Regions from separate parts of the Pseudomonas sp. H1_G08 genome, predicted to be linked through region 1. Evidence: predicted binding sites of a transcription regulator. Region 1 holds the regulator's gene; each other region holds the start of a gene.
The links. The regulator FliA, encoded in region 1, starts transcription of late flagellar genes. The targets are predictions, from matches to a motif close to CTAAAGTTTNNNNNNNNNNNGCCGNTAA.
Positions count from the first base shown of each region.

Region 2: the regulator FliA is predicted to act here: its motif matches at 2,132-2,159, upstream of AB4N85_RS08445 (methyl-accepting chemotaxis protein).
Region 3: the regulator FliA is predicted to act here: its motif matches at 1,631-1,658, upstream of motA (flagellar motor stator protein MotA).
Region 4: the regulator FliA is predicted to act here: its motif matches at 1,846-1,873, upstream of AB4N85_RS20825 (methyl-accepting chemotaxis protein).

Region 1 covers NZ_CP162822.1:644,250-647,535, forward strand. Annotated here, with positions in the region: gene flhF (flagellar biosynthesis protein FlhF) at 1-67, shown strand, start outside; gene fleN (flagellar synthesis regulator FleN) at 184-1,014, shown strand; gene fliA (RNA polymerase sigma factor FliA) at 1,011-1,751, shown strand; gene AB4N85_RS02970 (chemotaxis response regulator CheY) at 1,919-2,290, shown strand; gene AB4N85_RS02975 (protein phosphatase CheZ) at 2,309-3,097, shown strand; gene AB4N85_RS02980 (chemotaxis protein CheA) at 3,151-3,286, shown strand, end outside.
Region 2 covers NZ_CP162822.1:1,841,655-1,844,940, forward strand. Annotated here, with positions in the region: gene AB4N85_RS08445 (methyl-accepting chemotaxis protein) at 369-2,003, opposite strand; gene AB4N85_RS08450 (undecaprenyl-diphosphate phosphatase) at 2,308-3,138, shown strand; gene AB4N85_RS08455 (DUF1294 domain-containing protein) at 3,135-3,286, shown strand, end outside.
Region 3 covers NZ_CP162822.1:5,376,540-5,379,825, forward strand. Annotated here, with positions in the region: gene AB4N85_RS24365 (HDOD domain-containing protein) at 22-1,560, opposite strand; gene motA (flagellar motor stator protein MotA) at 1,727-2,578, shown strand; gene motB (flagellar motor protein MotB) at 2,582-3,286, shown strand, end outside.
Region 4 covers NZ_CP162822.1:4,566,182-4,569,467, reverse strand. Annotated here, with positions in the region: gene AB4N85_RS20835 (NorM family multidrug efflux MATE transporter) at 1-714, opposite strand, end outside; gene AB4N85_RS20830 (LysR substrate-binding domain-containing protein) at 875-1,795, shown strand; gene AB4N85_RS20825 (methyl-accepting chemotaxis protein) at 1,983-3,286, shown strand, end outside.

The DNA of each region.
Region 1 (3,286 bases):
CAGCGAAGAAGCCATGGCTGACATGTTCGCTGATATCTATCACAGCCCGACCAAGCAGGTTGGCTGAGGTAATCATGAACAGTTTTTGTACCTACATCGATGGTCTGCCACGCATTGTTCCGATCAGGAACGCGCAGCCAGTAATGTGGCCTCCGTCTATGCAAGACAAGGTAAAGAAATAACATGGGCAGCATGCATCCCGTACAGGTGATCGCGGTGACCGGCGGCAAAGGTGGCGTCGGCAAGACTAACGTGTCAGTGAACTTGTCGCTGGCGCTGGCAGAGCTTGGCCGTCGGGTCATGCTGCTGGACGCCGACCTGGGCCTGGCGAACGTCGACGTTCTGCTGGGGCTGACACCCAAGCGCACACTGGCCGACGTTATCGAAGGCCGTTGCGAACTGCGCGACGTGCTGTTGCAAGGCCCGGGCGGGATTCGCATCGTGCCGGCGGCCTCCGGCACGCAGAGCATGGTGCACTTGAGCCCGGCGCAACACGCCGGCCTGATCCAGGCGTTCAGCGACATCGGCGACAATCTCGACGTGCTGGTGATCGACACCGCTGCGGGTATTGGTGACTCGGTAGTCAGTTTCGTTCGTGCCGCGCAAGAGGTGTTGCTGGTGGTCTGCGACGAGCCGACTTCGATCACCGACGCTTACGCGCTGATCAAGTTGCTCAACCGCGACTACGGCATGAACCGCTTCCGCGTGCTGGCCAACATGGCGCAGAGCCCGCAAGAAGGGCGCAACCTGTTCGCCAAGTTGACCAAGGTCACGGATCGCTTCCTCGACGTCGCCCTACAATATGTCGGCGCCGTGCCATACGACGAAAGCGTGCGCAAGGCAGTGCAGAAGCAGCGCGCCGTCTACGAAGCCTTTCCCCGTTCCAAGTGCGCACTGGCCTTCAAGGCCATCGCCCAGAAGGTCGATACCTGGCCGCTGCCCGCCAACCCGCGCGGGCATCTGGAATTTTTCGTCGAGCGTCTCGTGCAGCAAACCGCAGGGCCTGTGATATGACCGCCAGTGGCATGAATCTTTACAAAAAGTCGGCGCGTGACGCGCAATACGAATTGATCGAGCGCTACGCGCCACTGGTCAAGCGCATTGCCTATCACTTGCTGGCGCGCCTGCCGGCCAGCGTGCAGGTCGAAGACCTGATCCAGGCCGGGATGATCGGTTTGCTGGAAGTCTCGACCAAATACGACGCCAGCAAAGGCGCCAGTTTCGAAACGTACGCGGGCATTCGAATCCGCGGCGCGATGCTCGATGAAGTGCGCAAAGGGGATTGGGCACCACGCTCGGTTCACCGTAATACCAGGATGGTCAGCGACGCGATTCGCTCGATTGAAGCTAAAACCGGCCGTGACGCTAAAGATCACGAGGTTGCGGCCGAACTCCAATTGAGTCTCGACGATTACTACGGGATTCTGAATGACACCTTGGGCAGTCGCCTGTTCAGTTTCGACGACCTGTTGCAGGACGGCGAACACGAAGGGCTGCACGAGGATGGCGCCAGTGCTCATATGGAGCCGTCACGCGATCTGGAAGATGAACGCTTTCAGGCGGCGCTGGCGGACGCGATTGCCAATTTGCCGGAGCGTGAGCGACTGGTGTTGGCGCTGTACTACGACGAAGAGCTGAACCTCAAGGAGATCGGTGAAGTCCTTGGCGTCAGTGAATCGCGGGTCAGCCAGTTACACAGCCAGTGCGCGGCCCGTCTGCGGGGGCGTTTGGGGGAGTGGCGAGCGCGCTGAAGGCAGTGTGGGGACACTGCGAAACGAGGCTGGTGCGGTGATGAACGGCGCCGGTCTCGATCCGTTGTGCTCCAGACAAACTTTAAGTGCTGCGCCGATTGATTGAAGTGGCGCGTCCAGGTGCTGGGCGCGTTTAAGACTGCTTGGAGGTCGAATTGAACAAAGACATGAAAATCCTCATCGTTGATGACTTCTCAACGATGCGGCGGATCATCAAGAACCTGCTGCGCGATCTTGGGTTCACCAACACCGTCGAGGCCGACGATGGCACCACTGCCATTCCGGTGCTCAACAGCGGCAGCATCGACTTTCTGGTAACGGACTGGAACATGCCGGGCATGACCGGTATCGACCTGCTGCGTCACGTGCGCGCCGATGAGAAACTCAAGCACCTCCCGGTGTTGATGGTGACTGCTGAAGCCAAGCGCGAGCAGATCATCGAGGCCGCTCAGGCCGGTGTGAACGGTTACGTAGTCAAACCTTTCACGGCTCAGGCGTTGAAAGACAAAATCGAGAAGATTTTCGAACGCATCGGCTGATGAATGCGCGGGGGAGCTATGGAGCATAACGAATCATCACAGGGCGATTTCGAATCGACCCTGAAAAAACACGCGGTCGAACTGGTCGAGAGCCTTGAAAAAGGCAAGTTCGGCGACGCGGTGCAACTGATCCATGAGCTCAATCAGACCCGTGACCGCGGCCTGTATCAGGAAGTGGGCAAGCTCACACGTGAACTGCACAGTGCGATCGTCAATTTCCAGATAGATCCGCACATGCCGCAGGCCGAGGAAGTGTCGCAAATCACCGACGCCACCGAACGCCTGGGCTATGTGGTCAAGCTGACGGAAGCCGCGGCCAACCGCACCATGGATCTGGTGGAAAGCGCCACGCCGGTGGTCAACAGTCTCGCTGATGAAGCGCAGACGTTGAGCGCCGATTGGGGCCGCTTCATGCGTCGCGAGGTCGGGGCTGAAGAGTTCCGTGAACTGGCGCGCCGGGTCGACGGTTTTCTGTCACGCAGCAGCACGGACAACCGTGCGGTGTCGAGCAACCTCAACGACATCCTGCTGGCTCAGGATTACCAGGACCTCACAGGTCAAGTGATCAAGCGTGTGACCCAACTGGTCACCGAAGTCGAAAGCAATCTGCTCAAACTCGTGCTCATGGCCAGTCAGGTCGACCGCTTTGCGGGCATCGAACATGACCGCGCCGCAATGCTTGCTGAAAAAGATCCACAAAAACATCTCTCGCAGGGTGAAGGTCCGCAGATTCATGCCGATAAACGAGAAGACGTTGTGTCCGGTCAGGACGATGTGGACGATTTGTTATCCAGCCTTGGATTCTAGAGTTTCGGAATTCGGGTTTTTTGGGTTTTTAGACCTGTAGGAGCACCCCATTAATGAGCTTCGGCGCCGATGAAGAGATCCTTCAGGATTTCCTGGTTGAGGCCGGCGAGATTCTTGAGCAACTGTCCGAACAACTGGTCGAGCTGGAAAGCCGTCCGGATGATGCAGATCTGCTCAATGCAATTTTTC
Region 2 (3,286 bases), 1.2 Mb from region 1:
GGTCGAGGTACGCCGACCTGGAATAACGCGTCGAACGCAGATCATGAAACGCCCAGTGATCTGCGATCAAAAGCCCCTCACCCTAACCCTCTCCCGGAGGGAGAGGGAACTGACCGCGTTGTTTGGTCGAAGTACGCTGACCTGGAATATCGCGTCGAACGCAGATCATGAAACGCCCAGTGATCTGCGATCAAAAGCCCCTCACCCTAACCCTCTCCCGGAGGGGAGAGGGAACTGATCGCGTTGTTTGGTCGAGGTACGCCGACCTGGAATAACGCGTCGAACGCAGATCATGAAAAGCCCAGTGATCTGCTCCCTCTCCTCGGGGAGAGGGCTGGGGTGAGGGGTGGGCTCACCTCGGTGACCGGTCAGACCCGGAACTGGCGCAGCAACCCGTTGAGCTGTTCGCTCAGTTGCCCAAGCCGCAGGCTGGCTGCACTGGACTGCTCAGCCGCCAACGCGGTGCTATGGGAAAGCCCGGCCGCCTGGGTGACGTTCTGGTTGATGTCCTCAACCACCTGCGCCTGTTGCAGCGTAGCGCTGGCAATCGACGCATTGAGACCGTTGAGATTACGTAACGCCTGGCCAATCGCATTAAGGCTCGCTCCGGCCAGTCCCGCCTGTTCAATGGTCAGTTGCGAGGCCTTGCTGCTGTCGCCGATCACCTTCACCGCAGCCTCCGAATGATTCTGCAAACGCTCGATCATCGACTGAATCTCCGCCGTCGATTTCTGCGTACGCTGGGCCAGCAAGCGCACCTCATCGGCGACTACGGCGAACCCGCGACCCTGTTCTCCCGCGCGCGCCGCTTCAATCGCCGCGTTCAAGGCCAGCAGGTTGGTCTGTTCGGCAATCGAACGAATCACCTCCAGCACGCTGCCAATCTGCGTACTCTCCGCCGCCAGGGTGCGGATCACTTCCACCGCCTGATCGATCGTGCCCGAGAGCTTGTCGATCTGTTGCAGGCTGCCGTCAATATTGATCTGCCCCTGTTGCGCCTGCGCTTCGGCATCGCGCATTTCTGCGGCGGCGTGTTCGGCGTTTTTCGCCACGTCCTGCACGCCGTAGGTGACTTCGTTGATCGCTGTGGCCACCAGTTCCATCTGCTGCGACTGCTGCTGGCTGCGCTGCTGCGCCTGCGAGGCATCGTTACCCAGCTCGCTGGAAGACTGGCCCAAAGCGCTGGCCGAGACCTGCAGATCACCAATCACTCGGCGCAGCTTGGCCGTGAACGCATTGAAATGATGGGCCAGTTCGGTGACTTCATCCTTGCCATGGGTATCGAGGCTGCGGGTCAGGTCGCTTTCGCCGCTGGCGATGTTGGCCATCGCATTCACGGTTTCCTGCAACGGACGGACGATGCTGCGTGCGATCAGAATCACCAGCAGCGCCATGATCAGCGCAATCGCCAGGCCGATGGCCGACGCCTTGATCATCTGCCCCTGGAATTCGGCTTGCACATCGTCGACATACACGCCGGAGCCGATCACCCAGCCCCACGGCTCAAACAGCTTCACATAAGAGGTCTTGGCAACGGGATCAGTCGCTCCCGGCTTCGGCCAGCGATAATTGACCATGCCCGCGCCTTTGGCCTTGGCGATGGCGACCATTTCGTTGAACACCGCAAAGCCGTCCGGGTCGCGGATCGCCGAAAGGTTCTGGCCTTCGAGTTTGGGGTTGGTCGGGTGCATGACCATCACGGGCGTGAGGTCGTTGATCCAGAAGTAGTCGCTCTGGTCGTAGCGCAGGCCACGGATCGCGGTCAGTGCCTGCTTTTGCGCGGCATCCCTGGTCAGGGTGCCAGCGGTCTCAAGACCTTGGTAATAGGTGAGCAGGCCACTGGCGGTCTGCACCACGTGCTGGGTTTTCTGCGCCTTGGCGTGGTAGAGGTCGTCATGGATCTGCTTGAGCATCAGCACGCCCAAGGTCAGCAACATGACCACCGCCACGATCAAGATGAGCCACAAGCGTCGGCTGATCGACACACTGCGCAAGCTGTTCATAACGCTGTCACTCCGGATTCTTGTTCTTGTAATAAACGATCGCCAGCATCCAGCCACCGCTGTGGGCTCGCGATTGCGCGACTTGAGCCGCCTAACGCGGGGAGCGCTATTAAGGCTTGTCTGTTAGGATTTCGGCCCCGCGCGCGAAAACCTGAATCCGGTTTTGATATTTCACGGAATTTTTACCGTTTCGTGTGGATCCTGTGCGCGCGCAATCGCTACAGCTTTTACCGGCTACGCTGGACGCAGTGAACGAAAAAATACTATCGGGGCATGCCCGCGCGCATCGCTCTCTGGGGGATTGATGGATCTTTGGACCGCCTTGCAGGCACTGATTCTAGGAGTTGTAGAAGGGCTGACGGAGTTTTTGCCCATTTCGAGTACCGGACACCAGATCATCGTCGCCGACTTGCTGAACTTCGGCGGCGAGCGGGCCATGGCGTTCAACATCATCATCCAGCTCGGCGCGATTCTCGCCGTGGTCTGGGAATTTCGCCGCAAGATCCTCGACGTGGTGATCGGCCTGCCGACCCAGCCGAGCGCCAGGCGTTTCGCCGCCAACCTGCTGATCGCCTTTCTCCCGGCGGTGGTACTGGGGGTGATCTTTGCCGATCTGATTCACGAATACCTGTTCAACCCGATCACCGTGGCGGCGGCGCTGGTCATCGGCGGGATCATCATGTTGTGGGCCGAACAGCGCCAGCATGAGGTGCATGCCGAAACCGTCGACGAGATCCGCTGGACCGACGCGTTGAAAATCGGCTTCGCGCAATGCCTGGCGATGATTCCCGGCACCTCGCGTTCTGGCTCGACGATTATTGGCGGCTTGCTGTTCGGTCTGTCGCGTAAGACGGCCACCGAGTTTTCTTTCTTCCTCGCCATGCCAACCATGGTCGGTGCGGCGGTGTATTCGGGTTACAAATACCGCGACCTGTTCGTGCCGGCGGATTTCCCGGTATTCGCCATTGGTTTTGTCACGGCGTTCATCTTCGCCATGATTGCTGTGCGCGGCCTGCTCAAGTTCATTGGCAGCCACAGCTACGCAGCCTTTGCCTGGTACCGGATTGCCTTCGGCCTGTTCATTCTGGCGACCTGGCAGTTCGGCTGGGTGGACTGGTCGGCGGCCAAGGCATGAACGATTCCCGCACGCGCCGCCCTGAGGGGCGACCTTCAGGCGGGCGCGTTCAGCATCTGAAATTGAAGCTTGTTGTGTTGCTGATCGTCTGCGCGCTGCCGCTGTTCGGCTCGCTGTCGATGTGGCTCAGCGGCATCTCGCGGGTGCC
Region 3 (3,286 bases), 1.2 Mb from region 1:
GGGGAGGATTGTAGCGCAGGCTCATTGGCCACGGCTGCTAAAGCTGTGCAGGGCTTTTTCGATGCACTGCGCGGTTTTGCCGAAGGCCTGCACAGTGATGTCGGCGAAGGGGCCGCCGCCCTGATCGGCAACGACGATCATGATCACCCGACCATTGTTGACCAATGAACGCAGAAACAGATGTTCGCCACGAAACAGCGTGCGCAGGCTCGCCGGTAACAAGGCCGAGAATTGTGCGTTGTTCTCCGGCGTAATCCGCACCTGCGCCTGCTGAGCGAGCAGGCGTTGCAGGACTTTGCTCTGGCTGACGACAAAACTCAGCGCCGCCGCATCCTTCGGCAAACCGGCGGTCTGGTGTACGCGCAGGGTCGAGTGCGTGCGGTCGGCCATCAGAATCATCACCCGGCGCATGCCGCTGGCCACCAGTGCCTCGCGGGCGGCGACGGTCAGGCTCATGGCATTGGTGAAGCGGCTGGGCTCGGCGAGCAGTTCGGCGCATTGCCGACGCCATTGGCCCAGATCATCCGCATTCGGCGCTGCGGCCGGGAGCATGCCGGCCGGCAAGCGACGAGTGCCCCACGGCCAGATCAGCGAAACCGCCGGGTGCCATAAATCAGGCATCGCATGCTGACGCGCGCTGTTCGCCGCTTGCTGGTGCAACTGTTGCTGCACTTCGTCCATGGAAATCTGCAGATAGAGGCTGGTCAGGTACTGCCAGCGCTTGCTGTGCGGACTGTCCCAGGCCTGTTGCGCCGACAGCGCCAGACCATTGGCCAGCAGCACGGTATTCGCCGGCTGGTTGAGCCAGCGGCGCAATGTCGGGTCATCGTCGAGGCGATTCTGCTGGCGCAGCGGGTGTTCGCTGTCACGGGCGATGCGCAGCACTTTGACCAGTTCGCGTTGTTCGCTGAGCAGTAATTTGTAGCCTTGCTCGACCCAGATCGGCAGATGCCAGGCCTGGACCAGTGCCTCGGCGATCTTCAACAGGCGCACGCCGAACAATTGCTTTTCGACCACACGTGCCGACTCGCCCTTGTGGATCACGCGCAGTTCCCACTCCTCGAGCAACTGCGGATACGTCAGTGCCAAGGGCCACAGCGGCGACAAAAACAGCAAGCTGCCCCAATGAATGTCCTGCCACAGCCGCGCGAGGCGACTGGCAAAAAAACCGTTGGCCTGTTGTGTCGCGTGTTGGCTGATCAGTTGCAATTGGCGCAAAGCCTTGGGGATTTGCCGGTGCGGTTCGGCGGGCAGGCGCGCGAGCAATTCTTCGGTGCGGGCAAGGCCCAGGCGATTGATTGCCACCTCAAGATTTTCCGCCGGCGCGGCCATGGTGCCGTGGGTGTGACGATTCGCCTCACGGATGACGCTCAAGGCCAGCGCCGGGCTGTCCTGCATCAGATCGGCGATGTCGCGCAGCGAGCTGCGATTGTCGCGGATCGCCCGGCAGACTTTGTCGTGAGCCTCTTGTGGTACGGGCAGGCGGACGCTGTCGAGCAGCTTGACCCAAGCCTGGAGCGTGGTCGGTATTACCGATGGAATGTTCGTTTCATTAGCCATGTCTGGACGAGATCTTCACTGACTGTAGACGCGCCCGGCATGGGCTAAATTGGCTTTTCGCCTGAACTGGCTATAGTCTGGCGCAGTTTTGCCGATAAGTAGAAGAAGAGATTTTTTAACTTCCGAATATGACCTTGAACCCGACTTAAACAAGTACCTTCTACCTATGGCTAAAATTATCGGCATCATCGTCGTATTCGCGAGCGTGCTCGGCGGATACGTGCTCTCCCACGGCAAGATTGCCGCTCTGATCCAGCCCTTCGAGGTGATGATCATCGGCGGTGCGGCCCTCGGCGCATTTCTCCAGGCCAACCCCGGTTACATGACGATGCACGTGCTCAAGAAATCCCTGAGCATGTTCGGTTCGCGCTTCACCCACACCTTCTACCTTGAAGTGCTCGGGCTGATCTACGAAATCCTCAACAAGAGCCGCCGTGAAGGCATGATGGCGATCGAAGGCGACATCGAAGATGCCGCCGCGAGCCCGATCTTCGCCAAGTACCCGGCGGTGCTCAAGGATGAACGCATGACCGCGTTCGTCTGCGATTACCTGCGCATCATGTCCTCCGGCAACATGGCTCCGCACGAACTGGAAGGCCTGTTCGACATGGAACTGTACAGCCTCAAGGAAGACCTCGAGCACCCATCGCACGCAGTCAACGGCATCGCCGACGGCATGCCCGGTTTCGGTATCGTTGCGGCGGTACTCGGTATCGTGGTGACCATGGCCTCGCTGGGCGAGGGCGACCAGGCGTCGATCGGTCTGCACGTGGGTGCGGCACTGGTCGGTACCTTCTTCGGTATTCTCGCGGCATACGGTTTCTTCGGTCCGCTGGCGCATTCCCTGGCCCACGATGCCAAGGAAGAGCTCAACGTCTACGAAGCCATCAAGGCCTCGCTGGTGGCTTCGGCGTCCGGCATGCCGCCGTCGCTGGCGGTCGAGTTCGGGCGCAAGGTTCTGTACCCGGCGCACCGTCCAAGCTTCGCCGAGCTGGAACAAGCGGTTCGCGGTCGCTAAGTCATGGAAAATAATCAGCCGATCATCGTCAAGCGCGTCAAGCGCATTGCCGCCGGGCACCACGGCGGGGCGTGGAAAATCGCCTTCGCCGACTTTGCCACGGCGATGATGGCGTTCTTCCTCGTGCTGTGGCTGCTGTCCACCGCTACGCCGGAACAGAAGATCGCCATCGCCGGTTATTTCAAGGACCCGGTCGGCTTCTCCGAAAGCGGCACGCCGTACATCATCGACCTCGGCGGTACACCGACCCTGGCGCCGGAAAACACCCTCAACCCGGAAGTGAAGTCGCAGCCGCAACCGGACAAGGTTACGGTCGATACCGATCAGGTTGAAGGCATGGCCGAGCAGGTCGAGAAGGAGCGTCTCGAACTGCTGCTGCAAGAACTGCAGAACAAGGTCGACGAGAACCCGCAACTGCAGAAGTTCAAGGATCAGATCCTCTTCGAAATCACCCCGAACGGCTTGCGCATCCAGATCATGGACGCCGAGAACCGGCCGATGTTCGACTCCGGGTCCGCACGCCTGAAGCCGTACTTTGAAGACATCCTGCTGGCCATGGCCGACACCATCAAAGCGGTGCCGAACAAGATCAGCATCAGCGGCCACACCGACGCCAAGCCGTACATTGGCACTGGCGACTACGGCAACTGGGAGCTCTCGGCCAACCGCGCCAACGCGGCTCGCCGTGCCCTGGTCGCGGGCAGCTAT
Region 4 (3,286 bases), 2.0 Mb from region 1:
GAGTTCTTTCAGGTATTGCCGGTTCGGCCGCGACAGACCGGCGCGCAACGGATAAGCGTCATAGGCCGGATGCCGGCGGATATGCCAGGCCAGCGCCAGTGCCATGCAGTTGGCGACAATCGCCGTGACCAGACCGATGCCGGTCAGACCCAGCTGCGGCAGGCCGAACATGCCGGTAATCAGCGCGTAGTTGAGCAGGAAGTTGGCCACCGTGCCGGCGAGGCTGATGACCATCACTGGCGTCGCCCGGCCGATTGCACTGGTAAAGCCGCGCAGCGCCATGAAGCTCAGATAACCGGGCAGGGCGAAGGGCAGGGCGATGAGGAATTGCCCGGCGGCGTTGACGTTGGTTTCGGTCTGGCCAAACAGCAGCAACACCGGTTTGAGGTTCCACAACAGCAGCCCGGCGCCGAGGGCCATCAGCCAGGCCAGCCACAACCCGGCCTGGGTCAGGCGCGCGGCACCGATGATGTCGCCGGCACCCTGACGGATCGCCACCAGAGTGCCGACCGCTGCAATCACGCCGATGCAGAAAATCGACACGAACGAGTAGCTCGCCGCACCGAGGCCGCCCCCGGCCAGCGCCTCGGGGCTCAGGCGCGCCATCATCAGAGTATCGGTCAGCACCATCAGCATGTGCGCCAACTGCGAAGCAATCAGCGGCCCCGCCAGCCGCAGAATGGCCCAGAGTTCGGTACGCACAGGATGCTGCATGGTCATCACCACCCAAATATCAGAGGAAGCAGAAGAGCGTCGATTCTCGGCGCTTGGCAGGCTTTGCACAAAGGGATAAAAAGGATGGGTGGCATGATTAATACTCATCCTGAAACGTACCCGCCGAATTGGCTACATCCCCGCTACTGGAGCTTTTTGTATGTCCCGACGCCTTCCGCCGTTGTATGCCCTGCGCGCATTCGAAGCGGCAGCGCGACACAGCTCGTTCACCCGCGCGGCGGAAGAATTGTCGATCACCCAGAGCGCGGTCAGTCGGCACATGCGCACCCTTGAAGAACACTTCGCCTGCCGGCTGTTTCATCGCAGCGGGCGCAACCTGCAACTGACCGAATCGGCACGGCTGCTGCTACCCGGAATCCGCGAAGGCTTCGCCGCCCTCGAGCGCGCCTGCAATACCTTGCGCGCCGAGGACGACATCCTGCGCATGAAAGCGCCATCGACCCTGACCATGCGTTGGCTGCTGGCGCGGTTGAGTCGCTTCCGCCATTTGCAGCCGGGCAATGAGGTGCAATTGACCAGCGCATGGATGGATATCGATTCGGTGGACTTCAACAATGAACCGTTCGATTGCGCGGTGTTGCTCAGTGACGGGCATTTCCCGCCGGACTGGGAAGCGAGCCTGCTGTTTCCCGAGGAATTGATCCCGGTCGGCGCGCCGAACCTGCTCAATGATCAACCTTGGGATGTAGCGCGTCTGGCAGCTGCTGAACTGCTGCACCCGACCCCGGATCGCCGCGACTGGCGCAGTTGGCTGGAGCGCATGGGCCTGTCCGATCAGGTTTCGCTCAAGGGCGGGCAAGTGTTCGATACGCTGGAGCTGGGCATGATCGCGGCGGCGCGCGGCTACGGCGTTTCGATGGGGGATCTGTTGATGGTTGCCGAAGATGTTGCGCAAGGGCGCTTGAGCCTGCCGTGGCCTACGGCCGTCGCCAGTGGCCTGAATTATTACCTGGTCTGGCCAAAGCCGCGCCCGGGAGGTGAACGTTTGCGCCGTCTCAGCGATTTTCTCCAAGGCGAAGTCCGTGCCATGCAATTGCCGGCGGTAGAGCGCTTGAGCTGAAACGTTCGAGCCGGCACAATGCCACTACTGCGCCATACCCACGCAATCCGCTCAAGTATTCGGATTTTCCGCCGACTACGAGCATGTGGAACCGTCGTGCCGGTTCCGCGCTACCCCCATTATTAGAATATTTTCCGGGCAATTACCGCGATCAAGGAGGATTCGGTGGCTCGGCCAGGAGCTGTTCATGTCTCAACCTCGTGCTCGGATCGCCTCGCAGCTGGGCCTTGCCCTTGCTGTGATACTGGCGATAGTCATCAGCGGCAGTACGGTGTTCGCCTTGCGTTCGCTGGATTCCGCCAACCTCGCCACCCGTGAAGAGCATCTGGCCAGTGAGGCCCGGCTGCTGGCCGATCAGCTGAGTACCTTCCACGGTACGCTGCGCGAAAGCACCCTGCGCCTGAGCGGGCTGTTCGAAAAGCGCTTCGGCAGTGGTTTGAGTGTGCACCCCGATCAGCCAGTGACCGTGGCCGGCGTGCAGACTCCGGGCCTGCATCTGGGCAACGAGGTGCTGAACAACAACTTCAAGGAAGTTGACGAGTTCAAGCAGATGACCGCTGGTGTGGCCACGGTATTCGTGCGCAGCGGCGAAGACTTCATCCGCGTTAGCACCAACGTCAGCAAGCAGGACGGCACCCGTGCCATCGGCACCGTGCTCGATCATGCCAACCCGGCGTACGCGAAGTTGATGGCGGGGCAGAGTTATGTCGGCCGCTCGTTGCTGTTCGAGCGCTACTACATGTCGCAGTACACCCCGGTGCGCGATGCGGGCGGCAAGATCATCGCCGTGCTGTACGTCGGCTTCGACTACACCGATGCGCAGAACGCGCAGTTCGCCAATCTCAAGCGCTTCCGCATTGGCAAGACCGGCTCGCTGGCGCTGCTCGACGAGCAGAACAAATGGCTGGTGCCGATTGCCGGCGTCGAAAACCTGGATCAAGCCGCCCCGACCATCAACAACCTGGTGAAAACCCCGGGCAAGGGTGAGTTCTGGAGCGACAAGGGTGAGGACTTCTACAGCATCGCCGTGCCGTTCGAAGGTGGCCCGTGGTCGGTGGTGGCGAGCATGCCGAAAGCCGAGATCCGCGCGGTGACCTGGAGTGTCGGTACGCAACTGGCGATCGGCAGCCTGCTGGCGATGTTGCTCGCGGTCGGTTCCGTGGTCTGGCTGCTGCGCAGCAAACTTGCACCGCTGGGCGATCTGGTGCGTCAGGCCGAAGCCTTGGGCGCGGGTGATCTGAGTGTGCGGCTGAACGTATCGAGCCACGATGAAATCGGTCAGCTGTCCCGCGCGTTCAACCAGATGAGCCAGGCGCTGTCGACCATGGTCGAGCACATCCGCCGCGCTTCGGAAGAGGTCAACAGCCGTGCGCAGGCGCTGTCCGGTTTGTCCGGTGGTGCTTACGAAGGCATGGAGCAACAGTCGGGCGAAATCACCAGCATGGCCGGCGCCGTGGAAGAGTTCAGCGCGACGTCGCTGAACATTGCCGA